One region of the Brevibacillus sp. NPDC058079 genome, then DNA from elsewhere that is predicted to be linked to it. Evidence: riboswitches for the same ligand, from Rfam matches in the RefSeq annotation. Region 1 holds a riboswitch; each other region holds the start of a gene.
What was found. A riboswitch is a leader RNA that binds a small molecule or an ion and turns the genes downstream of it on or off. The one in region 1 is predicted to bind cyclic di-GMP.
Positions count from the first base shown of each region.

Region 2: another riboswitch for cyclic di-GMP. It lies ahead of ACFVS2_RS24450 (methyl-accepting chemotaxis protein); the one in region 1 lies ahead of ACFVS2_RS23770 (N-acetyltransferase).
Region 3: another riboswitch for cyclic di-GMP. It lies ahead of ggt (gamma-glutamyltransferase); the one in region 1 lies ahead of ACFVS2_RS23770 (N-acetyltransferase).

Region 1 is NZ_JBHVSO010000008.1:307,142-317,343, reverse strand. Features, by position in the region: partial or broken gene ACFVS2_RS34610 (alpha-helical endospore appendage domain-containing protein) at 1-92, opposite strand, end outside; gene ACFVS2_RS23780 (alpha/beta hydrolase) at 162-1,211, opposite strand; gene ACFVS2_RS23775 (methyl-accepting chemotaxis protein) at 1,333-2,823, opposite strand; gene ACFVS2_RS23770 (N-acetyltransferase) at 2,816-3,370, opposite strand; cyclic di-GMP riboswitch class I at 3,562-3,645, opposite strand; gene ACFVS2_RS23765 (peroxiredoxin-like family protein) at 3,819-4,481, opposite strand; gene ACFVS2_RS23760 (Crp/Fnr family transcriptional regulator) at 4,566-5,243, opposite strand; gene ACFVS2_RS23755 (DNA alkylation repair protein) at 5,243-6,082, opposite strand; gene ACFVS2_RS23750 (hypothetical protein) at 6,216-6,401, shown strand; gene ACFVS2_RS23745 (DNA alkylation repair protein) at 6,526-7,233, shown strand; gene ACFVS2_RS23740 (amino acid ABC transporter substrate-binding protein) at 7,395-8,171, shown strand; gene ACFVS2_RS23735 (amino acid ABC transporter permease) at 8,244-8,903, shown strand; gene ACFVS2_RS23730 (amino acid ABC transporter ATP-binding protein) at 8,918-9,664, shown strand; gene ACFVS2_RS23725 (KTSC domain-containing protein) at 9,729-9,992, opposite strand.
Region 2 is NZ_JBHVSO010000009.1:132,718-142,919, reverse strand. Features, by position in the region: gene ACFVS2_RS24455 (transporter substrate-binding domain-containing protein) at 1-358, opposite strand, end outside; gene ACFVS2_RS24450 (methyl-accepting chemotaxis protein) at 476-2,449, opposite strand; cyclic di-GMP riboswitch class I at 2,522-2,622, opposite strand; gene ACFVS2_RS24445 (formate--tetrahydrofolate ligase) at 2,761-4,389, opposite strand; gene ACFVS2_RS24440 (FAD-binding oxidoreductase) at 4,537-5,901, opposite strand; gene ACFVS2_RS24435 (TRAP transporter large permease) at 5,918-7,192, opposite strand; gene ACFVS2_RS24430 (TRAP transporter small permease) at 7,200-7,667, opposite strand; gene ACFVS2_RS24425 (TRAP transporter substrate-binding protein) at 7,732-8,787, opposite strand; gene ACFVS2_RS24420 (SDR family oxidoreductase) at 8,850-9,620, opposite strand; gene ACFVS2_RS24415 (aldehyde dehydrogenase family protein) at 9,617-10,202, opposite strand, start outside.
Region 3 is NZ_JBHVSO010000009.1:227,497-237,698, reverse strand. Features, by position in the region: gene ACFVS2_RS24885 (QueT transporter family protein) at 1-218, opposite strand, end outside; gene ACFVS2_RS24880 (APC family permease) at 885-2,219, opposite strand; gene ACFVS2_RS24875 (glutamine--tRNA ligase/YqeY domain fusion protein) at 2,341-4,008, opposite strand; gene ACFVS2_RS24870 (SET domain-containing protein) at 4,088-4,705, opposite strand; cyclic di-GMP riboswitch class I at 4,955-5,043, shown strand; gene ggt (gamma-glutamyltransferase) at 5,225-6,943, shown strand; gene ACFVS2_RS24860 (methyl-accepting chemotaxis protein) at 7,063-9,051, shown strand; gene ACFVS2_RS24855 (glycerophosphodiester phosphodiesterase) at 9,116-9,835, opposite strand; gene ACFVS2_RS24850 (ABC transporter substrate-binding protein) at 9,866-10,202, opposite strand, start outside.

The DNA of each region.
Region 1 (10,202 bases):
ATATGACCGAGCCCCAATTCTTCTAAAGCGATCGAGGCTAAAAGTAATGTAATGGCATTCTCACGAGTAAGGCTGATTGGATGTTCACCCAATCTGGTCAAAATTGGACGGGGATGCAGCTATCGGCGGAACCAATGATTCGCAAAAGAAAACCGTCAGGGTCATGCCCTGACGGTTTTTCGAATGAGCTCTATAAACTCCGCTGCTTTCTCGATGTGTGGAGCATGCCCCACATGTTCCATGACAATCTCCTGATAGGAACCCCCAGCGCGTTGATACTGTTCGAGCACGTCACGAATTTGGGAGACCATTGGCTGCGGGGGATAGTCGTCTTCCCCTGGCCATCCGGGGACATAGCCAAGCTTGCCCAGCGTACCGAAATCAGCAAGTGACTGATCCGAGATAATGGCATCATCCGCACCGCGAATCCATAAAATCGGACACTTCGGCTCAATCTGGACAATACCGGACAAATTTACGTATTTGGGAGAAATCGCATTCGTAATCCCTGTCGTCCCAGGAGCAACACCGGGCCAATCGTTTACGTATTCAAAAGCACCAGGGTAAAAGTCTTCTCCCGTTCTCGTAGAGAGTATCGCGCTCACATAACGGTCTTCCTGCTCTGGGCCGACTTGGAACGGGGGCTTGAAATAAAGCTGATTCATGACATTGCGAGGACTGGAGGGAGATTCATTACTCATATCTTTGGCTGCTATCCTTTTAACCAACTCGGAGTTGACGGCTCCTCCACCCGAGCCTGAAAAGCTGCTGTAGCAAGGGGTGCCAGCTATATCCTTGGTTCCACCAAAGCCGTAAGGGGACATGGGGGCGATTAGAATCAGGGAGCGGACTTCCTGCGGGTGATCGATGGCAAACTGCATCACGATCCCTCCACCCAAAGACCAGCCGGCAAGATGGATAGGTGTTGGCAAGTCCAATGCCCGAATAAACGAATGAAGGTCATCCGACCAGTCTCGCAAACCGCGTGTTGCATCGATAGGCAATGCTTCACTTGCTCCATAGCCACGCATATCAGGTGCATACACACGGTACTGGTCACATAGAGCCGCAATGGTATCATCCCAGAACAAGTTGGCTGATGCATTGCCGTGAATGAGGAGAAGCGGTTCTCCTTCCGGTACGCCTGCTGTCAGGTGGGAAACAAGCAATCGATCTGTTTGAATCGTTTTTGTTTCGATTCGTGCATCCATCAATGATGTGCCTCCTTTCATTGTAAAAGAACATAAATATCAGAATATTTACATTATATATCTATTCAGTTACAAAATGAGAAAAGAAAACAACCGCCCGTGAAAGGCGGTTGCAGGAAGGTTACATATGGAGACCACGCATCTGTTGTTCGATTTTTTCAAAGCCGCCAGAAACCTTAACGACTTCGTCTTTTTGCTCAGAAACGAGAACAAGCACTTCTTCCAGGCTCTCTTTGTTCTTGTCGGTAATATCTGCGTTGACTTCTACTTTTGCGCCGACTTCCTGAATCATGCTGTGAACATGGATGATGAACTCTTGCAGGTTTTTCGTTTTATCCGCAAAGTTTTGCATGTAGTTGTCTACATTGGTGAACATTTCTTGCACTTCGAGGATGCCCTCGCTATTTTTCTCAAAAGAAGTCTGTGACTCGGAAATCATATCCGATACCAGCTTCATTTTTTCGCGAATGGTCATCAGCAGGCTCGAGATCGACTCAGAGGATAGCTTGGAGGATTCAGCCAGCTTGCGTACTTCATCTGCTACGACAGCAAATCCTCGGCCGTGTTCGCCTGCGCGAGACGCTTCAATCGTGGCATTGAGTGCCAACAGATTGGTTTGTGCAGAAATCTCGGAAATGGTTTGAATGATTTTCCCAATCGATTCGGTTTCTTTATTGAGCTCTTGAATCAGTTGGTTCGTACCTTGGATGTCCGTGATGAATCGTTCAAAGTCATTGCCGATGTTGCCAATGCGTTTGCCGCTCTCGCTAGTGGCTTCTTTGGTCGATTCTACGTACTCATGCATCTCTGTAACAGAGCGAGTCATATCCTCAACTTGCAGATTCGTCGAGCTCATTTCCCGACGCAGCTCGTCCGTATTGCTGGTCTGGACCGTAAAGGACTCCATAATGTCTTGCAGGGAAGCGACGGTTTCGACTGCTCGAACATTCACGCCGTCCGTCACCTGGTTCAAATTCTCTTGATAGTCTTGCATAGAGGTGAGTGATTCATTGATTTGATCCAGAACACGTTGCAAAGATTCCTTCGAGGCAATCGCTTCTTGCTTTTGTTGCTCACTTTCCTCTTGCAGCTTGTTATTGAATACAGCATGCATCATGCTCGTGACAGAGACGAAGCAGAAGGTAAGCAGGAAGTACATCAGATCAAGATTGTTAGTCGAATGGAAAATCGTTTCTCTCTGTGTCAGGAAGTAGTAAGAGACAATACCCAATGTCGATACAATCGTCAAAATATTGATGAGTCGGTCTTGATAAATCCCCATGACTGCTACAAAGAACATAATGGTCATGATATTGATCATATGCGGGTCTAGTCCAACTACGATGAACATGAAGATCCCGATTACGGCGAAGTTGAAAAACTTCATGAAGGGCGCTGCTTTTTCACGGAAGCTCGGGCGATTGGAGATGTAAGTAAAAGGTGCCAGCACACCATACAAAATACCCAGTATCGTGAAAACGAATGTGTACGATACGCCTAGAAAAAGGTTTAAGACCTGAACAACCGTAATAATACTTGCAAATACGATTACGACCCAATTGTTTCTTCTTCTCAATAGATCAATGTTATCAATGTTATCCATGTTACCCACCTACCTCGACTTTTACTTGGTTGGATGACGACGAATTGTACCAGGAATATTTCGGATCGTGCTTATTGTCATAGACATCTTTTAGATGAAAGAGGGTCGGAATAGCATCGGCCCCTTTGTAAAAGACGATATCTTTGGTTTGAGTCGCTTTTACTTGATACTTCTTGTTAATGAACGAAAAAAAAGTCGGATCTGCTACCCCAATTGCGTGGGTATAATCATGCTTTTCAGCGTAATCTATCATCAAGCAAATTCCTTTTTGCCCTAGTTGTCCACGGTATTTCGGCAAAACAGCAAGACTGTCTACCTCCATTACTTTCATATCTTCTGTAACAACATCCTGAAAAAGTGATTTCATATAAGCATTTGATTCGGAAAAGGGCGTCATTTCAAATGTTCCACCTGCTTCACCGTCTTCGGCAATTAAGAGGAATTGTGCGGAGCCTTCTTTCGCGTACTCCATCTCGAAGCCCATGCTTGTCCATACTGTTTCTTTGATTTCATGAAATTTTGCTAACTCTTGTACGGTTTCTACTTGTTTGTACATAACTTCCCCACTCCATCATTTTCTGATTACCGTGTTGTGTATGTTTGACGTCTCAAAAGTTATGTTTTTCCATCCGTTACGAAAATGAAAGTGCTTTCATCCTCCTTTCAAAAAACGAAACACAAAAAAAGGCCGTTCCATTGAAATGGAACAACCGAAGCTACCAACATCAAAAAAAATGGTCTCAAGATGATGGCAACCCGGCTATCATGGTCAAAGACTGTAGACCCGTGGTTTTGCGTCGCCACCTTTCGATGACTTTGCCTTTTGCATTTTTTAGCAAAACTTGTAAAAGTGTGTCGAATTTTGCTAGATATAATCATGCAAAATATAAGCCAAAAGATATATCTTTGTCAAGTTTTGGTAGGGAAAAGAAACTAATTGTTTATAAAGCTTAGACGTACAAAAAACCAGTTGTGGTATCAACTGGTTCTTCGTTATATAGGCGTTAGGTTAGGGTACGCAGAATGTCTAAAACTTCAGTTGGCTCCATTCGCTTTTTGTAATCTGGATCTAAGCATGCTAACCGGATTACGCTCTGGTTGTCGAGGATATAAGTAGCAGGAATGGGGAGCGTCCAAGAATCGTCACTATTAAAATGCTTGAGATCAATATCCAATGATCGGTAGGTATCCTGTAAAGAATCAGGCAGTCTGAATTTGAGTTTATATTTTTCTGCTACCTGGTTATTGGTATCGCATAACACGGGAAAGCTCAGTCCGTTTTTCTCTTGCATAGTAAGAGAGTGTGCAGGAGATTGTGGGCTAATGGCAAACAATTGGGCACCCAGAGAGGCTATCGTATCGATCTGTTTTTGGTATGCTTGCAGCTCCAAATTGCAGTAGGGGCACCATGATCCACGGAAAAACGTGAGGACGATGGGACCCTTTACGATTTCTTCCGACAAGGTAATGGTCTTGCCAGTGTGATCGTTCAATGTGAAATCAGGCGCCATCGAACCAATCGGTAAGCCCTTTGCCTGTCCAGAGATCCTCAGCTCCTCGATTGATCTTGTAAATGAATCTGTTACTTCACGAGTGAGGAAGTCTGCTATTTGAATGGTTGTATAATCTAGCTCTTCGCGCAGGCTCTGAAAATGTGGTTTATCCATATGTCGTTCCCCTCTTTTTCGAAAGAATAGTAGAAGCCATAGCTTTACGATATCTTTCTTTTGGAGGGAAAGATGTAAACTGGATTACATCTTCTTTAAAATGTTGTCCCGATGAATGGAAATGGTTTTAAAGCCTGTTTGAATTAGTTCTTCTCTTGCTAAAGCACGTAATGCTACCGTCACAGCTTCCCTGGATGCCCCGACAAAATGGGCGAGCTCTTGATGGGAAAGAGGTAACTCAATTTGTTGAAACGCAGAACTGTTAGGATTGCCAAATTGGTCGGCAAGCCTTACTAACGTGGAAATAATGCGATCTTGTAAAGGGAGAAGGGCAAGATTTTCGGCTGCTTGGCTGATCGAAACCATTCTATCGCTAATGAGCCTCATGATCTTCATCATCAGTTGCGGGTGTTCGATTATGTAGCTCTCAAATTTTGCTTTGCTCATTTTACAAATGAGGCAGTCTTCGATGGTTTCTATATACATCTCCCGTGTACCTAATGAGAGCAAATCCACTTCTCCAAACACATTGCCTTCCCCAAGGATATCAAATGTAAACTGCCGACCATCCCGATTTACTTTATATAAACGTACTTTCCCCTCTTTGATGAAGTAGAAGCCCTCTGAAAAAGTTTCTGGTGTTTGAGTGCACGTATTTTTGGGGAAAGGGGTTAAGGAGGTTAATTGATCGATTAAGCGCAAACTTTCCTCGGATAATGAATTCAACAAATAAAATTGGGATAAATATGTGATTCGGTTCATCATTTCTTTTCGGTTTGGGTCTTCAGGATGGTTCTTTTCGCTTTGGTTACAATTCTTTTCGTTTCCTTTGAATCAGAGATGCTTAGCCACTCGTCACAAAGCTGTATCACCCAGCTTGGTTGTGATTTACTCGCATCGTTCAACCAATTCCCTACAGAATCTTGAACATATTTAGATGGATCTGACTTCACTGGCGTGAGCAAAGGCAGGCAGCGAGCAGGCTCATTTTTCAATGCGTCAATATGTTTACACCAGACACCTCGTGGGCGTGTGGCCTCTACCGCAAAGCGGCGAATATTTTCGTCGGTATCTAGTACCCATTCGCTCAGAAGTTGAATGGAATGGTTCAGTTCATGCACGAGAGAATCTCGAATCGCCATCCATGCGATCTCTCTCACTCCAAAATGATGATTTGCCGCAAATTTTCTTATTTGCCTTAGTTTTTCTTCGACCGATAAGGTGTTGTCCAAGCCAATGATATAGGCACTCCAACAACGTACACTGTCTGACTTGTGGGTAGCCAACGATAGGAAAACGGGAGACGTAGCTATGGGTTCACCCGATTTGTGTAAGATCGCAAGTAGTTCTTGTCCAATCAGACGGATAGCCTTCATTCCGCTCGTAGATCCCGTTTCTTCTAATTGATCAACAAGTGGAGAGACATGCGCATCTAATTGAACATGAGGCAGAACGCTTCGTAACAGATGAATATGATCCACAGCCTGCCATTCAGTCAAATTGACGCTTTCTAATTCTCCAGCATAAAGGAGTGCTAATACATTTTCAGGGATGAGCGAGGCTTTAACTGCTCCTTTTCTCGTGTGTACCGAATCCGGCATTTTCACCAAACCCCTTTTCACTGAAATGATAGACATTCAAAACGGAATAGCTGCAACAAAAGTATACATAAAAATCACCCGTAACAAAAATTTTCCAACTATCCGATAACTAGAAGGAATAGGAGGGGATTTTATGAAGGAAGTAAAAGTGATTCAATTTTACTTTTCCGGAGGCGGTGAAACGATTAGCATCGAATCGACGGAACCGGAAGAGATCATTCAAATGGTCGCTAATCAAAGCGACGGATGGCTCCAGTATGATGATGTTGTCATCAACGTCAGAAATGTTTCGTATATCAAAGTACGCAATCAGGCGTAAGGATAGGAAAAGGGCGTCAAGCTCCGATACGAAAAAGCTCTCCTTTGAATGTGGAGGGCTTTTTCGTGTTGGAGGTAGCGCTGCTGGTTATCCTATTTAATAGAAGAAAAAGGAGGGTGGCAAGATGACGCTGGAAGAAGTCATGCAGAAGCTCGAAGCGATGGGGACAGAGCAGACGAAAAAAACGTTATTGCGGCATGGGGCGAAAGAGCCTTTGTTTGGCGTGCGAGTCGGCGATATGAAAAAGCTGGTCAAGGAGGTAAAGCGTGATCAGCAGCTCGTCCAGGCGCTGTACGATACGGGAAACTACGACGCCATGTACTTGGCAGGATTGACGGTTGACCCAAAGAGCATGACAAAAGAGCGGCTGCAGGCTTGGGTCAAGGAAGCGTCTTGGTACGCGCCCGCCGAATATACGGTTGCGAGTGTAGCCGCTGAGAGCCCTTTTGCCATGGAGTTGGCACGAGAATGGATCGAGTCAAAAGAAGAGATGGTAGCCACATGTGGGTGGAATACGTATTCGAACTACTTGTCGATTATTCCCGATGAACAGCTAGATAAAGAAGAAATCAAGCGGCTCCTTATGAGAGTGAAGGAGACGATTCACCAGGAACAAAATCGCGTACGGTACACCATGAATCAATTCGTTATTTCAGTAGGAGCATATGTACCGGAACTTCATCAGGAAGCGTTGGAAGTGGCCACAGAAATTGGCAAAGTGCATGTGGACGTCGGACAGACAGCGTGCAAGGTTCCGTTGGCTACGGAGTATATCAAAAAGATAGAGGAACGCGGGAGTGTCGGAAAAAAGAAAAAGACGTGCATCTGCTAGTCGGGCATTTTACTCATTCATTTGGCGTATATTTCTAAGGTGCTTTTGTTTACTAAAGTATCGACTATTCCTTGCTAATGTGCTATCATGATACCTTGTTAACGTATTACCACTTTATCAGAGTAAAATATAGAGTAGGGAAAACGAGGGGGATCATCACGATGAAGAAAATAGCATGGATGTCATTGTTATTGAGTGCGATGGTTTCATTGGTAGTGGGCTGTTCCAGCGCAAAGACTGGCGCTGACGCGAACAAGCTGATTATCGGAGTTGATGATAAGTTTGCACCAATGGGATTCCGGGATGAGAAAAATGAGCTAGTCGGTTTTGATATTGATTATGCGCGTGCAGCCGGCGAAAAGATGGGCAAACAAGTCGAGTTTCAACCTATCGATTGGAGCGCAAAAGAATCTGAACTAAATAGCGGTCGTATCGACTTGATCTGGAATGGATATACGATTACAGATGAGAGAAAAGAGAAGGTTCTCTTTACCAAGCCTTATCTGAAAAACGCGCAAGTAGTTGTTACGATGGCAAATAGCAACTTGACCAAGCTGTCAGACTTGGCCGGTAAAGGAATTGGTTTGCAAAAGCTGTCTTCCGCAGCTGACGCTGTCAATGCAAGTGACATGAAAAATCAGGTCAAATCAATTACAGAGTATCCTGATAATGTACTGGCATTGAGCGATATGAAGATTGGTCGCGTGGAAGCAGTTGTCATCGACCAGATTGTAGCCGATTACTACATGGCAAAAGAATCTGGAACCTTTAAGCTGTTGGAAGAATCACTTGCACCTGAGGAGTATGGAGTGGGCGTCAAAAAAGGGAACGAGGCGTTATTGAACGAACTGCAAAAAGCCTTGGATACCATGAATCAGGATGGAACAGCAGCTAAAATATCGGAAAAATGGTTTGGCGAAAATCGCGTGTTGAAATAAACGGAAGATACGATGGCTTCGCCGAATGATTGGCGAAGCCACGCTTTATTATAAGGATTAGGAGCATACCAGATGAGCTTAGACTATATTATCTCCATTACCGTGCCTATGCTAGAAGGGGCGCAGATGACGGTGTTACTGTTCTTCATCGCTATTCTGGCAGCGATCCCATTGGGATTTCTCATTACCTTAATGGCGAATAGCAGCAACAAAGGTCTGTCTTGGTTCGCGCACACCTATGTGTATGTCATGCGTGGAACGCCTCTATTATTACAGCTATTGTTTTTTGTCTTTGGCCTCCCCCTCTTGCCAGTGATCGGAGAATACTTGGTTATGGATCGATTCGTAGCTGCATGCCTCGGCTTCGTGCTGAACTACGCAGCGTATTTCGCGGAGATTTTCCGTGGAGGACTGCTGTCGATCGACAAAGGACAGTACGAGGCGGCACAGGTCCTCGGCTTTAGCAAATGGCAGACAACCAACAAGATTATTTTGCCGCAAATGTTTCGCGTGGCTTTACCTGCTGTCGCAAATGAATCCATTACTCTCGTAAAAGACACAGCGCTGCTCTATGCGGTTGCCGTCCCAGAATTGCTTCACTTTGCACAAACGGCTGTGAATCGCGATTTTACCATCGTTCCGTTTTTTATTGCGGGAATCATTTATTTGTTGATGACGCTATTGTTGACGTTGTTTTTTAAGTGGCTAGAGAAAAGATTCAAATTCGAATAAAGGGCTGGCGCAATATGGAAATCATTCAAGTATCGAATCTAAAGAAATCGTTTGGTAATCAGGAAGTTTTGCGAGATGTCTCGTTTTCGGTGAAAAAGAACGAAGTCGTGGCAGTAATCGGGCCTTCTGGCTCCGGCAAAAGCACGATGCTACGCAGCTTGGTCAATCTGGAGCAGGTGAATGGTGGCAGCATTCGTGTGCAGGATGATTATTTGGTGAAGGACGGCGTTTATGCCAGTAACCAGGAAATCAAGCAGATCACATCGAGAATGGGCATGGTCTTTCAGCATTTTAATCTGTTTCCTCATCTCACAGTAAAAGAAAATCTGGAGATTGCACCACGCGTAGTCAAAGGTGAGGCGCCCCAGGACATCCACAGAAAGAGTGCAGATCTCTTGGAAAAGGTCGGCCTGTCTGATAAGGCAGACGCGTATCCGGCGAAGCTCTCAGGTGGACAGAAGCAGCGTGTGGCGATCGCCAGAGCACTGATGATGAATCCGCAAATATTGTTGTTTGACGAGCCTACGTCTGCGCTCGATCCAGAACTGACGGGTGAGGTCCTGCAAGTCATCAAGCAGCTTGCCCAGGAGCATATGACGATGATGGTTGTGACGCATGAGATGGGATTCGCACGCGAGGTGGCGAACCAAATCATGTTTATGGACAACGGGGAATTCGTAGAGTCGGGGACACCTGAGCAATTGTTTACAAACGCTAAATTTGAGCGGACCAAATCTTTTTTGCATCGTGCATTAAAATAGGAAGATCAACAACAAATGCCCTCAGTGTCGAGAAGACAGATTGAGGGCATTTTGTATAGACAGGCTACATCACCTGATAGTTCAAGTACCGTTGGCTGATGAACGAATGAAAATGATCACTGAACGAGTCAGCATTTAAAAACGCATTGTAAGCGTAAGGAGTGACCCGACAGTAAACGACCTCTCGTCCATCGTGAAAACGGATGTAGAGGTGGCTTGAAGACAGATCGTAGCGAGCAGCTTTGATCAATTTCGATTCCAGTTCCTTGTAGGTAATTTCTTGGGGTTGATTCTGACGTGGCAGAAATTGGCGGAAAAAAGATCTCAATGTACGTGCAAACTCCTTTATCTAAAAATCTGCTTATCTATTTCTACGAGTCTTCATTTTACGCAAAAATTTAGATTCGGAATACAAAAATAGCACACCAATTGCAAAATAGGCTAAGAGAACCGTATTCAGAACGATCATCGGAAAGTCGGCAAGCATGTAAGTGCCTCCTGTTAGAGAGAATGAAGTCACGAATGAAAAGGAACCTGC
Region 2 (10,202 bases), on a different contig from region 1:
TTGCCAAGAGATCGTCCATCAGTGTCGGCCAAGAGGTTTGGACAAAACGAGCCTCTACTCCCAGGCTTTTTGCGAATTCTTTCATCGCATCGATATCGTAACCTTCGAATTGGTTTGTTTTCGGATTCAAATATGTAAACGGTTTGTAGTCCCCCGGAGTACCTACGAGGATGTAGCCTCTCGCGATGATTTCATCCAAACGGGATTCAAACTTCTTCGCTTGCGGTTTTTTAGCAGTTTCAGCAGCTACGGTTGTGACAGGCTTAACCGCTGTTGCGGCAAAAGCACCTGTTCCTGATGTCATGAGCATTGTTGCAGCGAGTGTGCTCGCCAAGATTGTTTTTGTAAATTTTTTCATCTGGTTTCTCCTCCTGTTAAACGGTAATGAATTTAGTTATCAGAAACAAACTCCATCATCCCTTAATGGCATCCCCCCTTTCAAAGAAAGAGGACTTACAACCTGTTGAGCTGCCTCCTACACAGTAAACCTGCCGATTCCTTGTTGTAATTCTTCTGCCACTGCGTTCAAACGCTCGACAGACTGGCCAATTTCCTGGATGGCTTGAAGCTGCTCTTCGGTTGCCTTTGCCACCGTTTGCGCGTCGAGTGAAGCATGTTTCGCAATGCTATGCATTTCATCTACAGAAGCACTCACCTGTTGGGAGCCTGCTGACATTTGTTCAGATGCTGCGGATACTTCCAAAATGTGCGCGGCAACGTTACGGGAAGATTCCAAAATATGCCCGAAGATTTCACGAACCTCTTCAACCAGTTGAATACCTTGCTGTGCGTTTTGGTTGCCCGCGGTCATGACCTCTACCGCATGATGAGTATCCTGCTGGATTTCCCCGATCAGCATCGCGATTTTGGATGCGGATTCTTCGGATTGGTTCGCCAGTTTTTTCACCTCTCCGGCAACGACAGCAAACCCACGTCCATGCTCGCCGGCACGTGCTGCCTCAATCGAAGCGTTCAAGGCAAGCAAATTGATTTGCGAGGTCAACTGACTGATCGTATCGAGAATGCCTTCGATTTCTTTGGAACGATTGTTGAGCTGCTCGATGGCTACTGTCGCCTTCGATGTTCCCTCGCCAATGCTTCCCATCTGGAGAACTGCCTGCTCTACCACAGCAGTTCCTTGTTCTGCCTGCTCTGTTGCTATCTGGGCAGCCTCTGAAACATATGCAGACGTCTCCGCGATTTTCACGATGCCTGCTGCCATGTCATTCATAGACAACGCGACATCCTGCGAGCTGGTGGCTTGCGCCTCTGCTCCCTCAGAAATCTGTGCAATAGACAAACCGATTTGGTTGATGTTTTCCGTCGCTTGTTTAATGCCTTCGGATACTTCCTGACTAAACTGCTGTACTTGATCAGATGACAGAGATACGTCTTCGATCAAATTTTTCAAGTGCGATACGGTCTGGTTAAAGTCACGGGACAGAACGGCAATCTCGTCTTTTCCATCAACCGTTACGGTCTCTCTCAAGTTCCCCTGCGCCACTACATTTACTGCGTGATTCAGACGCTCAATTGGTTTCACCATGCGTACAGCTAAGAAATAAACGAGGAGAACCCCAATTGCCAACACGATGAGGGAAATAACCATCAATCGGACTGACAGTTGATCGACAGGCGCATGCAGCTCCGCTACAGGTGCAGTGATGTATACGCCCCAGTTCAAACTGGTAGGAGAATAGGAAGCAAATCGCTCTGTATTCTCGTATATATATTGGGCGATTCCATGATTCCCTTGCTTGATATCTTCGAAAGCAGTCTGAAGCTCAAGAATCCCCAAGTCGAGAATCGATTCCTTCAGAATGTACTCGCTATTCGGATGATAAATAAATGTTCCTGTTTTGCTTACTAAAAAGGCGTAGCCGAATTCTCCAAATTTCTCCTCGGACACCTTTTTTTGGATTTCATTAATAGGAATAGTAGAACCGATATAACCGTATTGACGATTGTCCTTCATCAATGGAACGACAAGGGTCACGATGTTATTCCCTGTCCGCTTCGAAATGACTGGCTCGGAGACAACAACCTTCCCTTCCCCTTTACTAGCTTCCTTAATATGCGGACGATCCGAGATGTCGGTCACTTCTCCCATGAAATTGATCACTTTCTTACCACTTAAGTCATGCGAAAAGAAGAACGTCTCAAACTCAGGGTTTTTCTTTTGGGCTTCTTGAATGAGTTTCAGGTCGAATTCGACATTTTGATCAGCCGACATCAACCCTCCGATCGTACTTACAATCTCAATTTTTTCTTGAAAGAAACCATCGATACGAATCGAGAGATTGCTAGCTGACAACTCAGCTTCTTTGTCCAGACTGTCTGCTAAAAGATTGGAAGCACTCCAATAGCTTGCACCGCAAACCGTACCCAAACTAATAACCAACAGCAGGCACAAAACGATAATTAGCTTATTCTTCAAACTATTTCTCATACCGAATCACTTCTCCCTTCTCTTTTTTCAACAAAAAAAAGACTGCCCACCGACAGCCCATCATGACTACGGTATGGCAACCCGGCTGTCCTAGCTGCGAAAGTCATTTGACTTCCGTCCTTAGACCCGTGGCTTTGCGTCCCTACCTTTCAGCAGGTTTGCCTTTGTCATTCCTTGTTGTTTTTTCAATTTAAGTCCACTTTTTTTCAATCTCACCTTTCATTTCCCATAACTTTCCGCTAATAAACCTCGAAATGGAAAAAAAGCTGACAACCTTTTACAGTTGTCAGCGTTTTGTCAAACTTTTTTGATTAGCTTAATCCGATCACTTGCCCATCCTCGTCTACATATAACGATTCCGCAGCCGGCTTTTTCGGGAGGCCTGGCATCGTAACCAAGCTTCCGGTCAGTGCGACGATAAAACCAGCTCCTGCTGATATGCGCACTTCGCTCACTTGAATCGTGAAGTCAACAGGTGCCCCCAACAGATCAGCGCGATCCGTAAAGGAGTACGGTGTTTTCGCCATGCACACAGGCAGATGGGACATGCCCATTTCTTCTACCTTTTGCATCGTTTTCAATGCAAGCGGCGAAAAGACAACCCCTGATCCACGGTATACTTCTTTCACGACTGTTTCAATCTTGTCTTTTATGCTGAGGTCTTCCTCATACAAGAATCGGAAGGATGAAGGACGCTCTGCTGCACGAGTCACTTTTTCAGCTAGCTCGACACCGCCAGCTCCTCCTTCTGCCCATACTTTGGACAGCGCCGCTTCGGCTCCGGCCGCTTGGCACAGCGCAATTACGGCATCGACCTCTGCTTGGGTATCCGTCGCAAAATGATTGATAGCCACCACTGCTGGCACACCGAACTTCTCCAGGTTTTCCAGATGGCGCTTGACGTTTTCGAAGCCTTTTTCCAGAGCAGACAAGTTCTCCACTGCGAGGTCAGGTACTTTTACGCCGCCGTTGTATTTCAACGAACGAACCGTAATGACCACGACAGCAGCCGATGGAGTCAGACCTGCTTTTCTACACTTGATGTCAAAAAACTTCTCTGCTCCCAGATCCGCACCAAAGCCCGCCTCTGTTACCACGTAATCCGCCAGCTTCAAGGCCATCTTGGTTCCGATCACGCTGCTGCACCCATGCGCGATATTGGCAAAAGGTCCGCCGTGAATAATGACTGGAGTTCCCTCGATTGTCTGTACGAGATTGGGCTTGATCGCTTCCTTCAAGAGAACGCACATCGCATCGACCGCGTTGATTTCTTCTGCCCGTACTGGCTGATCATCAAAATCGTAACCAATAATGATATGGTTCAACCGCTCGCGCAAGTCTGCTAGATTCTCACTCAAGCATAAAATCGCCATGATTTCCGACGCGGTCGTAATCATGAAGCCATCCTCACGCGTCATTCCATTGCCGTCACCCAGACCAACAACGATGTTACGCAGTGCGCGGTCGTTCATGTCCATTGCCCGTTTCCAGACGATTTTCTTTGGATTGAGCCCACGCGGATTGCCATGGAAAATATGATTGTCGATCATCGCTGCCAACAAGTTATGAGCAGCTGTAATCGCATGAATGTCCCCTGTAAAATGCAGGTTAATTTCATCAGCCGGGAGAATTTGTGCTTGGCCACTTCCGGTTGCGCCTCCTTTGATCCCCATGCAAGGACCCAAGGACGGCTCGCGAAGCGCTGCAATTGTTTTCTTCCCGAGATAATTTAATGCTTGTGACAGACCAATCGTCGTAAGCGTCTTGCCTGCTCCCGCCGGGTTAGGGTTCATCGCTGTAACAAGAATCAGTTTGCCATCAGGGCGATCCTTCACTTGCTCCCATAGCTCATCTGATAGTTTGGCCTTATACTTTCCGTATAGCTCCAAATGCTGTTCTTCGATACCTGCAATCTTGGCAATTTCAACAATAGACTTCATGCTTGCCTCCCTGCCACACCAGAATGTAATGCACCAGTTACCAATCTTCTACATTCTGCATTTTTCCTTTTTCTCCTCTCCTCTTCGACACATTACGCAAAAGAAAAAGCCCACATTCCGACAAACGTTCAGAATGCAGGCTCTCTGTTATTTCTCGAAAATTTTTCCCGGATTCAAAATACCGTTCGGGTCCAGCACATGCTTCATGGCTTTCATAACGTCCAGTGCTTCTCCGTGTTCCTTGCGCTGGTATTTGATTTTCCCCACACCCACACCATGTTCTCCGGTGCAGGTTCCTCCCCGACTCAATGCGTATTCCACCAGATGGGCATTTACTTCCTCGGCACGCGCCACTTCTTCGGGGTCATTCAGGTCGATCATCAGGATAGCGTGATAGTTCCCATCCCCGACATGGCCTGCAATCGCTCCATCCAGCCCAGCGCGATCAATGGCTTGCCGCGCGTCCACAACTGCTCCTGCCAGTTCGGAAATCGGCAAGCAAACATCTGTCACCATCAGCTTTTTCCCGGGGGATTTGTGCAGGAAGGCATACGCCAGGTTATGACGAGCATCCCAGAGCTGCGTCCGCGCCTTCGAATCAGTTTCAAAAAGAAACTGCGTGCAGCCATGTCCATCGGCGATGTTCTGCGCAAAGTCGATATCATACGCGAGCCCTTGTTCACTGCCGTGGAACTCGATAAACAGCGTCGGTGCTTCCGGGTAGCTCGTTTCTTTGTACAGATTCACTTGTTGGATGGAACGTTCATCAACCAGCTCGATTCGCGCTACTTGAATACCCGCTCCGAGAATATCCACGACGGTATCGACAGCATCCTGCACGGAAGGGAAGCTGGCACGCGCCGCCGTTGTCGCCTCAGGGATGCCGTAAACACGCAAGGTCAGCTCTGTGAATACACCAAGCGTTCCCTCCGACCCGACAAACAGCCCAGTAAGATGGTAGCCTGAAGAGGATTTGGCTGTCATGCTCCCTGTACGGATGATACGTCCGTCCGCCGTCACCACTTCCAGATCGCGCACCTGATCACGCATTACGCCATAGCGGACAGAGGTTGTTCCGCTAGCGTTTGTAGCAGCCATCCCACCCAGAGTCGCGTCCGCGCCAGGATCGACGGAGAAAAACAAACCATGCTTTTTCAATTCTTTATTGAGCTGAGTGCGCGTCACACCGGGCTGGACTCTCACGAGGAAATCCTTCGGTCGCACCTCCAGCACTTGGTTCATCAAGGAAAAATCCATGCTAATTCCGCCCGAATATGGAATCGCGTGGCCTTCCAGACTGGTCCCCATGCCAAACGGCGTTACCGCAATGCGCTTTTCGTTGGCCAGCTTCATGATTTGACTGACTTCCTCTGCCGTCTGCGGAAATACGACCACATCCGGAAGATGCGGGGTATGGTACGATTCATCATGACTGTGGTGCTCCAGTATAGTGGGGTTGGTCGATACTCGTTCTTCCCCCAGCAGTCCCACTAACGCTTGCTTGTAATCCACGTTGGTTCCCCCTCCGTTACTTGCTCAAGTTAACAAGGAATAAGCTGATTTCAGGAATGTAAGTGATGAGCATCAAGTCGACGATCATGATGACCAAAAACGGGATCACCGCTCGCTCAATCTCCGTATTCTGGAGCTTCGCAATATTTCCTGCTACCAACAAATTGATCCCAACAGGTGGGGTCAGCATACCGATCGCGGAGTTGACGACCATGATCACCCCGAATAGCACCGGATCAATGCTCAAAGAATTCGTGATCGGCAGCAGGATCGGTGTCAGGAGAATGATCGTAACCGCCGTTTCCATGAACGTCCCCAAAATCAGCAGCAAGATGTTAATAATGAGCAACGTAATGATCGTGCTGTCGGTAATCCCCAGCATGAATTGCGCAATTTCCTGCGGGATGTTTTCCCTCGTCATCAGATAACCAAATGCATTGGCGGTCGCAATAATAAGCATGATGACCGCTGTCATGCTGGCAGAGCCCGCGAATATTTCCCCCAGGTCCTTCCACTTGATCTCCCGGTAGACGAAAAGCCCGACAACCAGACCGTAAATCACGGCTACCACTGCTGCTTCTGTCGGAGTAAAGACAGCTCCGTATATACCGCCAAGAATAATGATCGGCATGAGGATCGCCAAAATAGCGTCCTTGAATGCCTCCCATATCTCTTTAGACGTATGCTTCTCTCCGCCACCCCAGTTGTTTTTCTTACTGATCCAATACGAGTACAGGATCAGCGAGATCGCTACGAGAATCCCCGGTCCAATCCCAGCAATAAACAAGTCGCTAATCGAGGCACTCGCTGCTACTCCGTACAAAACCATTGGCACGCTCGGAGGAATCATGACACCGATTGTTCCGCCTGTTGCATGCAAGGCCGCAGAAAACCGGACATTATACCCTTTTTTGACCATGTGCGGGATCAAAATTCCCCCTACGGCTGCCGTTGTCGCAGCAGAAGAACCCGATATCGCTGCAAAAAAAGTACAACCCATGACCGCCACGATTGCCAATCCACCCGGAAGGTTCCCGACAATCGTATTCGCAAAACGAATCAGCCTAGCCGAGATTCCACCTGTTTCCATTAGCTTTCCTGCCAAGAGGAAAAACGGGATCGCCATCAGTGGGAAGGAATCTGTCCCGTTGAACATCTTCTGAATGACAACCAGAAGAGGGATGTTTCCCTCCAGCATAAACACGACAACGACAGATAACCCCAGTGCCACCCCAATCGGTACGTTCAGGATCAGGAGCACCAACAGTGTTACAAACAAAATCGTACCCACAATCTGGTCACTCCTTCCCGGTAATGTCTTTCCATGTCACATGGATCACGTTCATGATGAGTAAGGCACCGCTGACCGGAATCACCATGTATACATAGCCCATGGGAACGAGCAGAGTGGGTGAGGTTTGCGTCATGCTTCTCGTAGATAACAAGTAGCCTTGCTGAACCATGACGAGAAAGAAAAGCAGACTACACAAAGCGGCAATAACCAGCACCACCTTGTTCATGCGAGGCGACAAGTACTTTTGAATGTATTCTGTACCGATGTGTGCTTTGATCGACATCGCGTACGCTGATCCCAGAAACGTGATCCAGATTAGCAAATACCGAGCCAATTCCTCCGTCCATGCCAAGGGCTGGTCGAGCAAAAAACGGAAAAGCACCTGCAAGAAGACAGCGATCACCATAATAGCCAGAAGGGCAATGATGAAAAAACGAAGGATGCTGTTTATTTTGGAAACAAGGTTGCCCACACACAATCTCCTTTCGCAGGAAAAAGGGGAGAAAAGCCAGAGTGGCTCATCTCCCTTCTGCCGTTTATTTTGTATTTACAATTTGATCCACCAGCTCTTTGCCAAACTGCCCGGAAAATTTGTCATAGACAGGCTTCATCACATCGCGGAAAGCTTGCTTATCAACATCCTCGGTAATGACTACACCTTTTGCTTTAATATTGGAAATGGCCTCTTCTTCCATCTTGATCATCAACTCGCGCTCGTACTGACCTGCTTTTTTTGCTTCCTCGGCAAGAAGTTGCTGGACATCTGCCGGGAGCTTATCCCATACAGGCTTGCTGAACAAGATCATCGCCGCTGAGTAGACATGCCCGGTCAAGGCCATTTGTGTTTGCTTAGATTCATATAGCTTGTAGGTCTGTGCGACAATCGCCGGATTTTCCTGGGCATCGACGACTCCTTGTTGCAGCGCCGTCAGCGCCTCTGTCCAAGCCATTGGGGTCGGCTTCGCTCCCAATGCTTCGAATGCAGCCAGATGAATCGGGTTTTCCTGCGTGCGTATCTTCAACCCTGCCACATCTTCCGGCTTCTTGATCACCTTCGAACCGTTCGTAATATGGCGGAAGCCGTTTTCAGCCCAAGCCAGCCCGACCAGATTGGCGTTTTCCAAATCCTTGAGGATGTCCTGCCCGACTTGTCCGTCGAGTACCTTGTACGCCTGCTCACGGCTATCAAACAAGAACGGGAGATCAAGCACGCCCAGCTTCGGATGGAAGTTCATTACGGGCGCAGTCGAGGTAATCGACATATCCGCCGTTCCAAAGGTCAGCGCCTCTGTCAATTCACGCTCCGCTCCTAGCTGGCTCAGCGGATACACCTCGATTTTCACTTTTCCGTTCGAGCGCTTGTCGACATCCTCAGCCATTTTTTTCAATGCCAAATGGTATGGATGATCTTCCGTCAGTGAATGCCCTGCTTTGAATACATAGCTTTGGCCGTCACTTTTCGGCGCTTCAGTCCCCCCAGCTTGTCCCGCAGGCGGAGCAGTCTGTTGACCGCCTCCTCCTCCGCACGCCGCCAGAAATAATGACACAGACATGATGCTCGCTAGCACGAAGCTCCCCTTCTTCCGAAACATGCGATAGTACCCCCTGTTGATTCTTTTGTTTTTTAAATAATATGAAAATTTAGTTCATTTTACTAGATCCCTCTTCCACCGTCTACATTCATGACCTCGCCCGTGACAATTTTGGATAGATCAGAACCCAAATAGAGAGCCGCATGCGCGATATCCTCCGGCTGAATCAACATGCCCAATGGAACACTGCTGATGAAAATATCTTTTTTCCCGGCCTCTACTTCCGCTTCATCTCCATTGATAAACTTACCCAGCATCGGTGTCTCTGCCGGCCCTGGATTGATGACATTGACCCGGATTTGAAAAGGAGCGAGCTCAATCGCCAGTGCTTTGCTCAACATGATAGCTGCCCCTTTGGACGCGCAGTACGCATTCAACCCCGGACGGGCTCTGATCCCGGCAATCGAAGCGATATTGATGATGCTGCCTTTCCCCTTCTCCTTCATGTAGGGAACCGCATGCCTTGTCGTCAAAAAGATCGACTTCGTGTTCACAGACATGATGCGATCCCACTGCTCCAAGGTCAGCTCCTCAATGGGTGTAAACGCTTGGGGAACACCCGCGCAGTTGACCAGGACATCGATCGAGCCGTATGTTTCGAGCGTTTCCTTCACGAGTGCAGCGACGCTCGTATCGTCTGCCACATCCGTTTGCACCGCATGACCTTTTCCTTGTGGCAGCTCTTGAGCGACCACTACTGCCGCCTCTTTGTTCAAATCAGCCAGGATGACGTTGGCTCCCTCGTCCGCAAAAAGCTTCGCAATGGCCTTGCCCATTCCTGACGCGGCCCCTGTTACAATCGCCGTTTTTCCTTGCAAAAGTTGCCCGCTCATAGGTTGATCACCACCATTCGCTCTTCTGTCATCTCTTCGACGGCGTAACGCGGACCTTCCTTGCCCAATCCGCTGTTTTTAATTCCGCCGTATGGCATGACGTCATTGCGATAGGTCGATACGTCGTTGATCACCACGCCACCGTACTCCAGCACGCGTGCCGCTTTCATCGCGACGTTCAAATCACGGGTAAAAATCCCCGCCTGCAAGCCGTACTCCGAATCATTGGCTTGTGTAAAAGCATCTTCAAGATCACGGTACGGAATGATCGTAACGACAGGCGCGAACACTTCCCGGCAAACCACCTTCATCTCTGGTCTTGTATCCACCAACACAGCGGGATAGAAGAGTGCCCCTTCCCGTTTGACAGGCATGAGCGATCTTGCCCCTTGGCTAATTGCTTCCTGTACCCATTCCTCTGTACGGCTCGCCTCTTTTTCACTGATCATCGGGCCGACATCCGTCTCCGGATCTTCCGGGTTCCCTACCTTCAATTGATGGACATGCGAGATATACAAGTCACTGAACGCCTGTATAACTGATTCATGCACGTAAATGCGCTGGACAGCAATGCATGCTTGA
Region 3 (10,202 bases), on a different contig from region 1:
TCACTAACCATATTTCCAAAGGCAAGACCAATGCATCCCGGCAAGCCGAATAACATGCCAAATACGGGCTGAAGGGCATTGGCCGGACGGATCGGTACGGAAGGAATGAGCTTGATATTGGCAAGCATAATAATGGCAACAGCGTAGAGCGCGGCAGTGACGACAATCAGGACGTAATCTACCGTCGTCCACTTCCGCCGAAACAGATTTGAGAGCATCAGAATAACCCCTCCTTGTGTCAAGTGTTAATGTTTGGAATATTCCTGTAGCCAGTTTACTCTCTCTTTTCTGGATCGTCTAGAAGAGGGTGGGTAAAACATCACATTGATCTGGCTGTAGTGGTGGGGAGGAAACAGGAGAAAACGCTCAGCTTCTAGGGCCACCCCCTGGGGGATTGACTGCCCGACTCCATGCAAAAAGCGAAACCGCGTCCAAAGTGGTCGGTTCAGGATGTGTTTCAGAGGTGGACGCTTAAGGGCGTGTTTCGCTTTTTGTATTCCGTCTCGGTCGGTGTCCCTAAGATCTTCGCTGTTTTCTCCTGTTTCCTCTGCGAGCTGCTTGCTGTTCTCTTGCTTTGATTAGGGAGAATCAAAATCAATAAAAAGAGAGAGAATCATTGTTCTCTCCCATCCTGAATTCACTTTCAAATATTGTTACCAAAGCCACGTAAGAAGAAGTGCATTTCCAGTCCAAGCGCCTCTGGAGCCCAACCTAGCTCCGGAATAAATGGCGGGGAATTTCAGCTTCACTTATGAAATACTTCCTCGAAACTTCTACGTTTGAAGCGCTCCCGCCATTTATTCTGGAGCGGACAGTCAATCCCTCTTGCGGGGCGGAGGCCGAAGCGAAGACTGGAAATGCACTTCTTCTCCACGACAGCCACTCTACTCCTCAAACTTCACCATTTCCAAATTGGTTTTCTTGACCTTTACCAAATACAACAAATAGATCAAGCCGACAAAGGTCCAGAGCAAGCCAAGCATCATGGACGTTGCTTCCAGGTTGACCCATAGAAAGGCGATGAACGTTGTCCCGATGAATGGAGACAACACGAAGCCCCACCAATCCTTGATATGCTTGTTCTTTTGTTTGCGGAAATAGTATGCCATTACGCTGATGTTCACAAAGCTAAAGGCGATCAGAGCGCCGAAGTTAATAAAGGAAGTTGCCGTTAACAAATCCATATACAAAGCGAGCAGCATCAACGCTCCGACCAGCAGGACGTTAAGCAAGGGAGTTCTCAGCTTCGGATGTACATAACCGAACCAGCGTCGCGGCAAAAATCCATCTCGTCCCATTGCGTACAATAAGCGCGTTACGCTCGTGACAGATACGAGCCCGGATGCTAGTGTCGAAGACAACGCTGCCGCTAAAAACACCAATTGAAAGATCGTCCCACCGATAAACAAAGCAATCTCCGCAGAGGCCGCTTCTGGATCAGACAATACCGAAACATCAGGAAATAATGATTGCATGAAATAAGATGCCGTAATAAACAACGCTCCTCCTGCGATTGCTACGAGCATAATCCCGCGAGGAATCGTCTTTTTTGCATCGACGGTTTCCTCCGTTAGCGTGGTTACTGCATCAAAGCCAAGGAAGGAAAAGCAAAGAATCGACGCACCAGAAAGCAGTGCAATGACAGACATATCCGGTGACACAAATGGACGCAGGTTGAATACTTGCCCAAGCCCGTCACCTTGCATCAGAACACGGATTGCCAATCCCGCAAATAACACGACGACCACGACTTGAAACAGCACCAGAATCGAGTTAACGGATGCAGTTACCGTTACGCGAAATACGTTTAACCCCGTCACCAATACAATGAAACCAATAATCCACCACGCGGTCGACACGTCAGGAAACACGGATGATAGGTATACTCCCGTCAACAAGGCGTTAATCATCGGTAAAAATAAATAATCCAGCAAAGACGCCCATCCTACCAAAAATCCTGCATAGGGATGAATCGTTTGTTGCGTATACGTATATGCGGTCCCTGCTGAAGGGAATAGCCGTACCATCTTTCCGTAGCTTGCCGCCGTAAACAGGATCGCAAGAAGTGTGACTGCATAAGCAGCAGGAACGTGCCCCCCCGTATCTCCAGAAACAATGCCAAAGGTGTCAAAAACGGCCATCGGGGCCATGTAGCCCAGTCCAATTACGACAATATGTCGCAACTTCAAACTACGTGTTAGTTCTGCTTTCCCGTTCACTGCCTGTCCCCCTTTTTGTAACAGAATAATTATACACGCTGATTTATAATCACGAAAGAAAAAAGCACTGCTGCACACGGGTTCTCCATGCACAGCAGCGCTTGATTTATATGGGTATTTCCTATGCTTTTGGCAGTTCAAAGGAACTCTTCAACGATACAATCCGGTTGAATACGAGCTTATCATCTGTCGTATGCTTCGAATCGACATTGAAATAGCCATGACGGAAAAATTGATACTTGTCTTGTGGCTTGGTTTCTTTCATATTTGGCTCCACATAGCCTTGCAGCACTTCCAACGAATTCGGGTTAACGTTGTCGAGGAATGTGCCCTCTGCGTCTTCATCATCCATAATCAATGGCTCGTACAGACGGAATTCAGCAGGAACTGCATTGGTTGCATCCACCCAGTGGATCGTACCTTTTACCTTGCGACCTGTAAAACCGCTGCCGCTCTTCGTCTCAGGGTCATACGTGCAATGGATCTCGATCACGTTGCCATCTGCATCCTTCACGATGTCATTGCACTTAATGAAGTACGCGTGCTTCAGACGCACTTCATTTCCCGGGAACAGGCGGAAATACTTGCTCGGCGGGTTTTCCATGAAGTCATCCTGCTCAATGTAGATTTCGCGGGAGAACGGAATTTGACGATTGCCCATCTCTGGGTTCTCTGGATTGATCTCCGCTTCAAGCATCTCGACTTGTCCTTCCGGATAGTTCGTGATGACGACCTTCAACGGATTCAAAACAGCCATCGTACGTGGTGCCTTCAGCTTCAGGTCCTCACGGATGAAATACTCCAGCATTTTCTCGTCAACCGTGCTGTTAGCGCGCGCTACCCCTACTTCACGAGCGAATGTACGAATCGCTTCTGGTGTATAGCCGCGACGACGGAAGCCTGCGATGGTTGGCATGCGCGGGTCATCCCAGCCGTCTACTACATTCTCATCGACAAGCTGTTTCAGCTTGCGTTTACTCATAACGGTGTTGGTCAGGTTCAAGCGAGCAAATTCGTACTGGCGTGGTACCTTCTCCATTTCGCACTCGCGGACTACCCAGTCATACAACGGACGATGATCTTCGAATTCCAGTGAGCACAGGGAGTGTGTCACGCCCTCAATGGCATCCTCCAACGGATGAGCGAAGTCGTACATCGGATAGATGCACCATTTGTCTCCCGTGTTGTGATGCGTTGCATGGGAGATTCGATACAGAACCGGATCACGCATGTTGAAGTTCTGAGAAGCCATATCGATTTTCGCACGCAGCACCTTTTCTCCGTCCTTGAATTCCCCTTGGCGCATCCGTGCAAACAGATCCAGGTTTTCCTCCACAGATCGATTGCGGAACGGACTATCTGTGCCTGGCTCTGTCCATGTTCCACGCATTTTACGCATGTCTTCGGGAGACAGATCGTCTACGTAAGCCAAACCTTTTTTAATCAACAGCACCGCACGGTTGTACATCTCTTCAAAGTAATCAGATGCAAAAAACAACCCGTCCCATTCGAAGCCCAGCCATTGAACGTCCCTTTTGATGGCCTCTACGTATTCGATGTCTTCCTTTACCGGATTGGTATCGTCAAATCGAAGGTTGGCCTTGCCGGAAAATTCACGTGCCAACTCAAAGTTGAGGCAGATTGCTTTTGCATGTCCAATATGAAGATACCCGTTCGGTTCTGGGGGAAAGCGGGTAATGATTTCCTTTACTTTGCCCTCTTGCAAGTCATCAATCATGATATTGCGGATAAAATTGGATGCCGCTACCTTGTTTTCCAATGAAATCAACCTTTCACTTCACCTTTACATTCCATAATACTGATTCTCTACTCAGAGTTCAACAAAATCGGGTCGTTGACCGACCCGCTCACGTCTTCCATTGCTGCCTCGTTTGCCATTGTGACCTGCAATACAGATGAATGACAGAATCAATGGCTAAGCGCTGCTCCGTGATCCCACGAATCGTTTCGAGATGCTTCGGGGAAATCAGATGCAGCAAAGGCTGTTCAACATGATTGAAACGTTGGAATGCTTCCGCAGCAATCCGATCCCACTGCGGGTAATACCGAAGCAAGTCATCGGGCATTACGCGGGAGCGGTCCGTGTCGGACTCGGGCAAACAATCAAAAGGTTCATCCAGATTCAACGTCCCATAATCATCAGTCAACTCTTCACCCGGCAAAACATCCCGTGCAGCCAATTCCAGATCATACATGGTCGGCACACAATTCGCATGAAAGCTGTGGTTCACGTACCTTGCCTTATCCCAACAAAGAATGTACTTTCCGAACTGGTTCTTAAAGGAGTATTTTTGTACGTCCTGTTTTCGTAATGAGTCAAGTCTTTCCACAAATACAGGGTCCAATACCTGGTCCAAATTATCCTGTGCCCATACAATCGTTCCTTTTGGGATAAACTTTGTCGCAAACACACCGTACCCGATCTCATCGTTGATATAGCGCAATTCTGTATCGGGATGCATCATGGTCTTTGTTTCACTCCTTGGCGAATGTGCCTTTTTATCATCATAAGCAGTTTTGCCCCAGGAGGTGTGTGAATGTCTGCGAAAAACAACCTTCCCCATAACATTTCTCACTATTTTTCTGGATTAAAATATTTTTTCTTATTTACCACAAATGGTAAATAGTCTATATTATTGGCAAACGGAGTTTTAGGAACATTTTCCCACAACGATCGAATCAGTATATGTGTCAATTTTCTACTTCATCCATTGATATCGAAACGGCATACCCGGGGAAATCCGGCGACGCAAAGCTACAGGGGCTACCTCCGCAACAGCGGACACGCTTGCCAGCTACCGAAGTATTGATGTAGGACGAGACCAATGATCCTATATCATTGGTCTTTTTTTGCGCTCATAATGTCTATTTTTGTCTATTTTTGTATGTTTGTGTATTTTTAGTTTTTAAAGGAGGTGAGGCAACAGCGGATAGCCGGTTTAATGAATTATTATTCTATTCATCATGAAGGAGGTTTCATAGGAATGTCATTCTGGAAGAAACTCTCGACCGTCGCGCTGACTGCTGTCATCGGGCTATCAACGTTCTCTGGAGCACAAGCTGCTAACCGTCCAACATCGATGTCACCGAACGCAATGGTGACGACTCCTCACTATCTGGCTACGGCTGCGGCCCTGAAGACATTGGAAGACGGTGGAAATGCAGTAGATGCTGCAATTACAGCCGCTTCCACATTAGCTGTCGTCTATCCTCATTACACAACCATTGGCGGAGATAACTTCTGGCTCATCTACAATGCCAAAACAAAAGAGCTGAAGGCGCTGAACGGCAGTGGTCGTGCAGGCGAAAAAGCAACCATCGACTATTACAAAAACAAAGGCTACGAAAAAATCCCGTCCCGCGGTTATGAATCGGCAAACACTGTCCCTGGTGTCGTCTCCGGCTGGTGGGAGGCGTACAACTACGCCCATAAAAGCATGGGCAACAGTAAGCTTCAATGGAACAGACTGCTGGAGCCTGCCATTGGATACGCCCAGAACGGATATCCAGTCTCCCCCAACCAAGTATATTGGACGAAATACGCAACAGATCCAACTGACAATGACTTGAAGAATCTTCAACGTTTTGATGGATTCCGCAAAACATTCCTGAAGCCCAACGGCGATCCCTATGCAGCAGGCGAGATTCTCAAACAAAAGGATCTTGCCAATACTTTGCGAATCATTGCAAAAAAAGGTGCTGACGGTTTTTATAAAGGAGAAGTTGCTAAAAAAATCGTAGCAGACATGCAAGCCAACGGTGGATTGCTCACGTTGAAGGATTTTGAGAAGCACACCTCCACTTGGGCAGATCCAATTTCGGTAGACTACCGTGGTTATAAAGCGTACAACGTTCCGCCTAACTCCCAAGGCATGGCTTCGCTCTCTATTCTTAATGTTTTGAACAATTTTGACCTCAAGAGCATGGGTGAAGGAACACCCGATTACTATCACACGATTGTGGAAGCTACCAAACAATCTTTTGCTGACCGCGATAAATGGCTGACTGACCCTGCCTTTGTGGATATCCCTGTGGATGAGCTGTTGTCCAAGCAGCACGGGAAAGATTTAGCAGCGCGCATTGATATGAAACAAGCCGCCAAATCCGTAGAACCGCTTGATCCAAAAGGCGATACAACCTGGTTCGGGATCGTCGACAAGGATGGAAATGCAGTGTCCATCATTCAGAGTCACTATTTTGACTGGGGTTCCGGTATCGTAGCGAAAGATACGGGCATCCTTTTGCAAAACCGCGGAAGCTATTTCTCTTTGGATCCTAAACACATCAATCACTTGGAACCAGGAAAACGCACCTTCCACACAATTAACCCAGCTATGCTCTTTAAAGGGGACAAGCCTTATCTTCTCTACGGAACACAAGGGGGAGAAGGACAGCCGCAAACGCAAGCCGCTCTCGTCACGCGTATCATCGACTTTGGTTTCAGCGTGCAAGACGCAATCGAAGCGCCAAGATGGCTGCATGGACGCAACTGGGGATCTGCTTCCAACAATCTCAAGGTGGAAAGCCGCATCCCTCAAGAAGTCCTGGACGAGTTAATTAAACGTGGACATCCAGTCGAAAAGCTGGAAGCAGCCTATACCGATACGATGGGACAGTCCGGCGCAATCCTGATTGACCCGCAAACTAATGTAAAATTTGGCGGTGCTGACCCTCGCGGTGAAGGCGCAGCAATGGGATATTGATATTTTGTCAGACTGCTGAGTTAATCTCAGCAGTCTACCTTTATTATATTTCCTGGTGGTAGACAGCTTTTCACAAGGAAAGAAATATCTTAATCACGGATTAGGAGTGGAACAATCCTATGTTTTTGTTCAACAAACTCAGGAACAAAATGATCCTTTGGTTTCTCATCGTGGCCGTCATTCCACTTACTGCCGTTTCGGTGTTTATCACGAACAGCTTTTCATCCATTCTGATTGATAAACAAAAATCATCCTATGTTGACCTTACTTCCAGTACGGCCATAGCTATGGATCAATATCTGGACCGGCGTATGACAGAAATTCAGATTTTAGCCCGTACCTCAGATATTCAATCCGATGATGCAGCGGCAAAAAATGAATTCATCCGCAAGTTTACCGAGGAAATGAAACTGTATGACGGAAATACGTATATCGCAAGCGATGGAAAAGTAACGGCTGATACGTTCCCCAAAAGCGTTGGAATCAATCTAAGCGAGCGCCAATTCTTCAAAGACGGTATGCAGGACAAACCCAGCTTCTCCGATGTTCTTGTTGCGAAGACAACCGGCAATCGCTCCATCATCGTCGCTTCCCCTGTAAAAGCAAAAAACAATGAGAAGCTTGGTGTCTTGACGGGGCTCGTCAATGTAGATGACTTCACAGCTACATTTCTCAAGAATTTGAAAGTAGGCAACGATGGTTATCCGATTCTCGTTGATAACAAGAACCAGATTCAGTACCATCCTACCCAGGATCTGATCGGAAAACCGCTTGAGGAATCCTCTCTGCCGCAACCATTAATGGAAATCCTTAAATCAGGAAAAACAGAAAAGGGCTCATACAGCTACTCGGACAATGGCGAGGAATACGTAGTCACCTATTCCCCCATTCCCAAGACCAACTTTGGTTTGTATCTGCATATCCCTGTCGAATCCATAACGTCTGCGGTTTCCTCCGTTACCACCATGGTTACGATCATTGTCATCGTTGTTGTTGCTGTCGTGATCGCAATCGCATACGCTGTTTCCCGGCAAATCTCACGCCCTATTGCGGCAGTTGCCTCTGTGGCTAACCGCATTTCCGAGGGTGAACTGACTGTACAACCCTTGCAAATTCGAACCAAGGATGAGGTTGGACAGCTATCCCAATCAGTAAACACAATGGTGCTCAACCTGCGAACAATTATTCAACAAGTAAATGATACAGCTTCAGATCTTGCTTCTTCAGCAGAGGAATTGTCGGTCAACGCCGACCATACGAGCAAGGCTACCGAGCAAATCGCAATAACGATTCAGGAAGTAGCTTATGGTGCGGAAAAGCAAGTGAAGAGTGTAGAGGAAAGTGTCACCGCCATTCAAGGCGTATCAACAGGGGCTCAGCAGGTTGCCACGAATGCACAGCAAGCTGCCGAATCGGCTTTGGACGCTTCCCAAATTGCAGTGGAAGGCAATCAGGCCCTTCAGGTCGTTATCAGCCAGATGCAATCGATCGAGAACACTGTCGGTAACATTGCTGATATCGTCAAACGATTAGGAAACAGCTCGCAGGAAATCGGACAAATCGTACAAGTCATCACCGCCATAGCTGAACAAACAAATCTGTTAGCGCTTAACGCAGCTATTGAAGCGGCGAGAGCTGGTGAACAGGGGCGCGGATTCGCCGTTGTGGCAGACGAAGTGCGCAAATTGGCTGAACAGTCCGCGCAATCCGCGCAACAGATCAAACTGTTGATTACGACGATTCAGCTCGAATCAAACCAGGCTGTCCTTTCGATGGAACAGGGCACCAAAGAGGTCGCCACTGGACTTACGGTTGTTAACAATGCAGGCAAGTCCTTCGAACAGATCCAAGATGCTGTCACGCAGGTGGCAAGCCAAATTCAAGAAGTAAAGGCTTATTCTGAGCAAATGTCTTTTGGCACCAAACAGGTGGTAGAATTGGTCAGTGTCATTGAAGGAGTAGCGGAGAATTCTGCTGACGGAACACAAAGCGTGTCGGCCGCTACAGAAGAACAGCTGGCAGCTATGGAAGAAGTCAATTCATCAGCTACTTCTCTGGCAAAAATAGCCGAAGAACTGCAATCGCATGTAAGCAAATTCAAGATATAGTCCAAACAACGAAAACATGGAAAGCCGCCTGGCATGTTGCCCGGCGGCTCTTTCCTGCTTGCGCTTACACAAACTCCCACATCCGGTCAGGATGGTTCGTGCAAATTTGAACCTGAGGATGCCACGAAATGACTTCGCGGATATGCTTCGGATCATCCAGCGTCCACGCGATGACTTTGAAGCCTTTTTCGATCGCGGCTACAGTTAGCTCACGAGTCAGGAACGGATATCCCATGGAGAGAATCGTAGCACCTGCTGCCTCCATCTGTTCCAGCATGAGTACAGGGCGGCCATATACAATCAGGCCTGTCTCTACTTCTTGATCGAGCGTGCGGACGTGACGGATCAAATCATGGTCAAATGAAGTCACATGCACCGCTTGCTTCATCTCATGCTTTTCCAAAAGCGCGAGCACCTTTTCTGCGATACCAGGGTATATGTCACTTGTTGCTTTCAACTCGATATTTAGCGTGCAGCGACCTTTTACTGCGACCAGGACTTCCTCTAGTGTAGGGATTCGCTCGCCCGCAAATTTGTCGCCAAACCAGCTCCCTGCATCCAGCTCACGCAGCTCCGCCAAGGTATGATTCATGACCAGACCGCGGCCATTGGTCGTGCGTTCCAGCGTAAAGTCATGAATCAGCACCGGAACACCGTCACGCGTCAGTTGAACATCAATTTCCATTGCTTTGATAGCTGGCTCTGCCAAAGCCAGTCGAATCGCTGTCATTGTATTCTCCGGGGCTTTGCCTGACCACCCGCGATGTGCCATACAAATGTTCATTTCGCCAGCTCCTCTATCGCTTCGATTCTGTTATTTTTTCAAAAGCTTGCTGCCTTTTTCCGTCGCCGCCTGCATCGCTTCATCTACAGTCGCTTGGCCGAGCATCGCACGCTGTAGTTCTTTTTGAATCACATCCTGCAATTCTTTGTAGCCTGGAGCCATTGGACGAGGATAGCCGTATTGCAGTTGCTCTACTGCGACCTTGAAGTTTGGATCTTTTTCGTAGAATGCCTTCATTTCAGCCGAATCAATTGCTTCTGTCGTGACAGGCATATAACCGGAAGCGATTGACCACGGAACTGTTTGCTTGGTATCCGTCATCCACTTCATGAACTCCCACGCTGCTTTTTTCTCCGCATCGGTCGAC